DNA from 2 places in the Azospira sp. I09 genome. Region 2 is predicted to be linked to the other one. Evidence: predicted binding sites of a transcription regulator. Region 2 holds the regulator's gene; the other holds the start of a gene.
The links. Region 2 encodes sigma-54, which starts transcription at its own class of promoters, with help from an activator protein. Its sites were predicted from a motif close to TGGCACGCTTNCTGCTNA; they were not measured.

Region 1: the regulator sigma-54 is predicted to act here: its motif matches at 1,536-1,553, upstream of AZSP09_RS00570 (circularly permuted type 2 ATP-grasp protein).

The regions. Positions count from the first base shown of each region.
Region 1 is NZ_AP021844.1:108,746-112,397, reverse strand. Features, by position in the region: gene AZSP09_RS00570 (circularly permuted type 2 ATP-grasp protein) at 87-1,502, opposite strand; gene AZSP09_RS00565 (methyl-accepting chemotaxis protein) at 1,747-3,390, shown strand; gene AZSP09_RS00560 (methyl-accepting chemotaxis protein) at 3,465-3,652, opposite strand, start outside.
Region 2 is NZ_AP021844.1:2,454,378-2,458,029, reverse strand. Features, by position in the region: gene recX (recombination regulator RecX) at 1-334, shown strand, start outside; gene lptB (LPS export ABC transporter ATP-binding protein) at 400-1,146, shown strand; gene AZSP09_RS11510 (RNA polymerase factor sigma-54) at 1,213-2,691, shown strand; gene hpf (ribosome hibernation-promoting factor, HPF/YfiA family) at 2,706-3,026, shown strand; gene ptsN (PTS IIA-like nitrogen regulatory protein PtsN) at 3,182-3,652, shown strand, end outside; gene hprK (HPr(Ser) kinase/phosphatase) at 3,636-3,652, shown strand, end outside.

The DNA of each region.
Region 1 (3,652 bases), 1.4 Mb from region 2:
AGCAGATAGGCCTTGCCTAGAAAAATTGGCTTGGTCATGCAATCGCATTTTCTCTGTGTTCTCTGTGCCCTCTGTGGCAAAGCTTTTCATTCCAGCACCCAGGTGTCCTTGGTGCCGCCGCCCTGGGAGGAGTTCACCACCAGGGAGCCTTCCTGCAGGGCCACCCGGGTGAGGCCGCCGGGGACCATGGTCACTTCCTTGCCGGAGAGGACGAAGGGGCGCAGGTCGATGTGGCGTGGCGCCACGCCCGATTCGACGAAGGTGGGGCAGGTGGAGAGGGCCAGGGTGGGCTGGGCGATGTACTTTTCCGGGTTGGCGACAAGACGCCGGCGGAAGTCCTCGATCTCGGCCTGGGTGGAGGCCGGCCCCACCAGCATGCCGTAGCCGCCGGCGCCATGGACTTCCTTCACCACCAGTTCCGGCAGGTGGGCCAGGGTGTAGGCCAGGTCGTCGGGCTTGCGGCACATGTAGGTGGGGACGTTGTTGAGGATGGGCTCCTCCCCCAGGTAGAAGCGCACCATCTCCGGCACATAGGGGTAGATGGACTTGTCGTCGGCCACCCCGGTGCCCACCGCATTGGCCAGGGTCACCTTGCCGGCCCGGTAGGCCTGCAGGATGCCGGGCACGCCGAGCATGGAATCGGCGCGGAAGACCTGGGGGTCGATGAAGTCGTCGTCGATGCGGCGGTAGATCACGTCCACCCGCTGGGGGCCCTGGGTGGTGCGCATGTAGACCGTGTCGTTATCGACGAAGAGGTCCCGCCCTTCCACCAGTTCCACCCCCATCTGCTGGGCCAGGAAGGTGTGCTCGAAGTAGGCGCTGTTGTAGGCCCCCGGGGTCAGCACCACCACCGTGGGATCGGAGACGCCGTTGGGGGCGGAGGCCCGCAGGGTTTCCAGCAACAGGTCCGGGTAGTGTTCCACCGGGGCCACCTTGTGCTTGGAGAAGAGCTCGGGGAAGAGCCGCATCATCATCTTGCGGTCTTCCAGCATGTAGGAGACGCCGGAGGGCACCCGCAGGTTGTCTTCCAGCACGTAGAACTCGCCGGCCCCGGCCCGCACCAGGTCCACGCCGGCGATGTGGGCATAGATGCCGGCCGGCACGTCCACCCCGCGCATGATGGGACGGAACTGGGCGTTGCCCTCCACCTGCTCCCGGGGAATGCGCCCGGCCTTGAGGATTTCCTGGTCGTGGTAGATGTCGTGGAGGAACAGGTTGAGAGCCTTGACCCGCTGCTTGAGGCCGGCCTTGAGGGCCTTCCATTCATCTGCCGGGATGACCCGGGGAATGATGTCGAAGGGGATCAGCCGCTCGGTGCCGGCCTCCTCGCCATAGACGGCGAAGGTGATGCCGACGCGGCGGAAGGCGATGTCGGCCTCGGCCCGCTTGCGGGCGATGCGTTCGTCAGGGGTTTCGGAAAGCCAGCGCCGGTAGGTCTGGTAGTGGGAGCGGACGGCGCCGTCGGCACCGTTCATTTCGTCGAAGAAGCTGGGCTTGTTCATGATGGTCGCGCCATGAGGAAGGGCGACAATCAAATAGCAGGGGTTGTGCCAGGATCATAATCGCTTGATCCTTAAAGGACTTCCGGGGAATTGGCGGAAGCGGCGCCAGAAAACGGTGCCACCATGCACCATGGGCAGAAGCAGGCGCACCAATTTGAAGCAGAAAAGTGTGATTTCCTTCACAGCATGGCTGGTGGCGGAAATATAATGCGCACTTCATGTTTCATATAGTTTGGACAATCCCATGCTTGATCAACTTTCCCTGCGTACCCGACTCCTGGCGGTGGTGCTGGTGGCGCTCCTGGGGGTCCTGGCACTGGCGGCCATCGCCGCCTTCAATACCCGCTCCCTCATGCTGGATGAGAGAAAAGGACAGATTCGCGCCATCACCCAGGGCGCCTACAACGTGGTCGCCTACTATCAAAGCCAGGAAGCCGCCGGCAACCTCAGCCGCGACGAGGCCCAGGCCCACGCCAAGGCGGCCGTGCGGCAGATCCGCTTCAACGGCCCCGACGGCAAGAGCGACTATTTCTACATCTGGACCCCCGATGGCATCAGCGTCATGCATGCCCTGAAGCCGGAATGGGAAGGCAAGCCCATGGGCGACCAGGTGAAGGACGGCAGCGGCAAGCTGATCATCCGGGAACTGGCAAGCCTGCTGCAGAACCAGGCCACCACCTACATGGACACCCAGTTCGTCAAGAAGGCGGGCGACCCCACCATGTATCCCAAGGTGCTCTACGCCCAGAAATTCCCGGCCTGGGACTGGATCATCGGCACCGGCGTCTATATCGACGAAGTGGACCGGGAGTTCCAGCAAACCCTGATCTACCAGGGCCTGCTGGCTCTGGTGGTGCTGGCCCTGATCGGCAGCATCTGCTACCTGGTGACCCGCAGCGTGCTCAAGCAGATCGGTGGCGAACCTGCCGCCGCCACGGCCATCATGCAGCAGGTGGCCGGCGGCAACCTGCATGCGGCCATCGGCCAGACCCAGCCCGGCAGCCTGCTCCATGCCCTGAGCCAGATGGTGCTCTCCCTGCGCCAGATGCTCACCGAAATCCGCCAGGACGCGGAAACCCTGGCCAGCAACTCCCAGGCGATCAGCTCCGCCTCCAGCCAGCTGGCCGACACCACCGGTGCCCAGGCCGATGCCACCTCCTCCATGGCCGCCGCCATTGAACAGCTGACGGTCAGTTCCAGCCACATTTCCGACAGCGCCGAGGAGACCCAGGGGGATTCCCACAAAGCCGTGGATCTCTCCAAACAGGGCCGGGAACGGGCAGAGCAGGCCGCCGAGGCCATGCAGCGCATCGCCGCCACGGTATCCGAAGGCTCCACCCGCATCCGCACCCTGGATCAGCAGGCCAACCAGATTTCCTCCATTGCCGGCGTGATCAAGGACATCGCCGGGCAAACCAATCTGCTGGCCCTCAACGCCGCCATCGAGGCGGCCCGGGCCGGCGAGGCGGGCCGCGGTTTCGCCGTGGTAGCCGACGAGGTGCGCAAGCTGGCGGAACGGACGTCCTCCGCCACCATCGAAATCGAGCAGATGATCGCCAGCATCCAGAGCGAGACCAACAACGCGGTGCAGTCCATGGACGACGCCCTGCCCCAGGTGGAACAGGGGGTCAGCCTGGCCCAGGCGGCGGCGGAATCCCTGGCCAATATCGAGGCCGGCGCCCTGCGCACCCTGGAGCACATCCAGGAAGTGGCCAATGCCATCCGCGAACAGAGCGCCGCCAGCACCTCCATCGCCCAGCGCGTCGAAGCCATTGCCCAGACGGTGGAAGAAACCAGCACCACCATGAACAACACCATGACCTCTGCCCAGGACCTGGAACGGGTGGCCCACAACCTGAAGGGCCTGGTGAACCGCTTCCAGACCTGAGGCCGGCAACGCCCAATGAAAAAAGCCCGGAGCTTCGGCCCCGGGCTTTTTTTTTATGGACTTCGTCGACCGGCTTAGCGCCCGGGCTGGAACTGGAAGTAGGCGATGAGGTTGCGCAGTTCGCCGGCGGTGGCCAGCAGCTGTTGCACATTGCGCTCCGCCTCGCCGATGGCGGCGGCGTTTTCCTCGATCAGGGCGGCGATCTCGGAGACGCTCATGGCCACGTCCTGGCTGGCCTGGGACTGCTGCACCGTGGCCTGGG
Region 2 (3,652 bases):
GGACGACCTGGCGGCTCGCCGCCAGCTTTCCGATGCCCGCTATGCCAGTGAAAGGGTCGCCATCCGGGCCCGCCGCTACGGCGATGCCCGGCTGGCCCAGGAACTGCGGCAGAAGGGCGTGGCCGAGGAAACCGTCGCCGCGGCCCTGGCCCAGGGCGGCAGCGAGCTGGAACGGGCGCGCCAGGTGTGGCAGAAGAAATTCGCCGCCCTGCCCGCCGATCTGGCCGAGCGGGCCAAACAGACCCGCTTCCTCCTCAGCCGCGGCTTTGCCGCCGCCACCGTCCGCCAGGTGCTGCAGGGCGGCTGGGACGACGAGTCCGGCAGCGACTGGTAGAACCCCCGGGCGACACCTCTGGCACAATGCCTTTACGCCCCCGCATTCATAGAATCTGATAGCCCATGTCCGAGCAGAACCCCGACCTCATCGCCAAGCTTTCCGCCAACAACCTGAAAAAGCGCTACAAGTCCCGCACCGTGGTGCATGACGTGTCCTTCGAGGTGGGCAGCGGTGAGGTGGTCGGCCTGCTGGGCCCCAACGGTGCCGGCAAGACCACCTGTTTCTACATGATCGTCGGCCTGGTGCCCTCCGACGGCGGCTCCATCCAGCTGCAAAATCAGGAAGTGACCCACTTCCCCATCCACAAGCGGGCCCATCTGGGCATTTCCTACCTGCCCCAGGAGGCCTCCGTCTTCCGCAAGCTCAACGTGGAGGAGAACATCCGCGCCGTGCTGGAACTGCAGAAGCTACCCAAGCACGAGATCGACCTGCGCCTGGAGGAGCTGCTGGAAGAGCTGCACATCGGCCACATCCGCGCTTCCAATGCCGCCGCCCTGTCCGGTGGCGAGCGCCGCCGGGTGGAAATCGCCCGGGCCCTGGCCACCTCTCCCCGTTTCATCCTGCTGGATGAGCCCTTCGCCGGCGTGGACCCCATCGCCGTGCTGGAAATCCAGAAGATCATCCGTTTCCTCAAGGACCGCAGCATCGGCGTGCTCATCACCGACCACAACGTGCGTGAGACCCTGGGCATCTGCGACCGGGCCTACATCATCAATGAGGGACGGGTGCTGGCGTCTGGCCGCCCGGATGAGATCGTTTATAATGAAGACGTCCGAAAAGTATATCTGGGCGAGAGCTTCCGTCTCTGACGAGCCCAGTCTCCGAGTCTTTCCCTCAACCCGCTCATTGCCGCCGGCCCCTTCGGCCCCGGGTCCATGAAACCAACCCTCCAACTCAAACTCTCGCAGCACTTGGCCCTGACGCCACAGCTGCAGCAGTCCATCCGGCTGCTGCAACTGTCGACGCTTGAGCTGGAGCAGGAGTTGGAGAAGTATCTGCTGGAAAACCCCCTGCTGGAGCGGGAGGACGAGAACTACGAGCCCTCCTACAGCGGGAGCGAAGGCGAATACGCCGGCAGTACGGCCGAGTCCGCTGCCGAAGGCCCGCGGGAAGGCGATAGCGGCGAATCCGGTGAAGGCGCCGACAGTCACGGCCCCGAAGAAGTCCGGGACGACAGCCGGGACCGCCTGGGTGAGGGCGAGGACTGGTTTGCCGAAGGCAGCTACCCTTCCGCCTCCCGCGACGAGGACGAGGATTCCGACTTCCAGGAAGTGCAGGCCGCCAACACCTCCCTGCGCGACCACCTCAACTGGCAGCTGGGCCTGATGCAGCTCTCCGAGCGGGACCGGCAGCTGGTCAGCTTCCTGATCGAGGCGCTGGACGAGGACGGCTACCTGACCCAGCCCCTGGAGGAGCTGCAGGAAGCCCTGCCGGAAGAGCTGGAAATCGATCTGGACGACCTGCAGATCGCCCTGCGCCACCTGCAGCACCTGGACCCGACCGGTGTCGGTGCCCGCACTCCGGGCGAATGCCTGGCCCTGCAGCTGGAAGCCCTGCCGGCCGACGAGGTGCGGGACCAGGCCCTGAAGCTGGTGCGCCATCACCTGGAACTGCTGGCCGGCCGGGACTTCACCAAGCTGAAGAAGCTGCTGGGCTGCGACGACGAGCGCCTGCGCGCCGTCACCAACCTGGTGAAGAGCCTCAACCCCCGGCCCGGCGCCCAGTACGCGCCCCTGGATGCCCGCTACATCACCCCGGACGTGGTGGTGAAGAAGGTGCGCAACCAGTGGACCGCCAGCATCAATCCGGACGCCTACCCGCGCCTGCGCATCAACCGGCTCTACGCCGAGATCCTCTCCAAGCAGCGCGGCTCCAGCCTCTCCGGCCAGCTGCAGGAGGCCCGCTGGCTGATCAAGAACGTGCAGCAGCGTTTCGACACCATCCTGCGCGTGTCCCAGGCCATCCTGGACCGCCAGCGCCAGTTCTTCGAACACGGCGAGGTGGCCATGCGTCCCCTGGTACTGCGGGAAATCGCCGAAACCCTGGGCCTGCACGAATCCACCGTCTCCCGGGTGACCACCCAGAAGTACATGGCCACCCCCCGGGGCATTTTCGAACTCAAGTATTTCTTCGGCAGCCACGTGGCCACGGATACGGGGGGCGCCTGTTCGGCCACCGCCATCCGGGCCCTGATCAAGCAGCTGGTGGCGGCCGAAGACCCCAAAAAACCCCTTTCGGACAGTCAAATATCCGAAATTCTTGGCCAACAAGGCATTGTTGTGGCGCGTCGAACCATTGCAAAATACAGAGAAGCGCTCAACATTTCGCCGGCCAACCTACGCAAGTCCATCTAAAAAAGGAGCGAGCCATGAACCTGCACATCACCGGACATCACCTGGAAGTCACCCCGGCGATCCGCGACTACGTCACTGCCAAGCTGGAGCGGGTTACGCGTCACTTCGACAGCGTCATCGACGTCAACGTCATCCTCACCGTGGAAAAGCTGAAGCAGAAGGCTGAAGTCACCGTGCGCGTGCCCGGCAAGGACATCCACGTGGATGCCGAGGATGCCGACCTGTATGCCGCCGTGGACACCCTGATCGACAAGCTGGACCGCCAAGTGCAGAAGTACAAGCAGAAGGCCCAGGATCACCACCGCGACACCATCAAGAATCACATCGAAGAGTGATCTGATTCCCTCTCCGGGACTGGGACGAAAGGCATAGGCGGCGGGGTCGTTTTCCGTTATGATCCCGCCACTTTTCGCCTGGTATCCTGCCTGAATCCCAGTCTCCAACCGGCCCTGCCGCCGCCATCCCGCTGTTCGGGGAAGGTTCCCGCCCCATGGATCTGATTGCCAAACTCCTCCCTCCCGCCCACATCCTGCTGGACCTCGAAGCCAGCAGCAAGAAGCGGGCATTCGAGCAGGCCGGACTGCTGTTCGAGAACAACCTGGGCATCGCCCGGGCCACGGTTTTCGACAGCCTCTTCGCCCGGGAAAAACTCGGTTCCACCGGCCTGGGCCAGGGGGTTGCCATTCCCCACGGCCGCATCAAGGGGCTCAAGGAAGCCGCCGGCGCCTTCATGCGCCTGTCCGCCCCGGTGCCTTTCGATTCCCCCGACGGCAAGCCCGTCGGCCTGATGTTCGTGCTGCTGGTGCCGGAACAGGCCACCGAGCAGCATCTGCAGATTCTTTCCGAGCTGGCCCAGCGTTTCTCCGACCGGGCCTTCCGCGAGGCCCTGGGCGCCTGCGACAACACCGACGACGCCCACCGCCTGTTCACCGACTGGGGGAACCATGCGGCAAATCTCCAT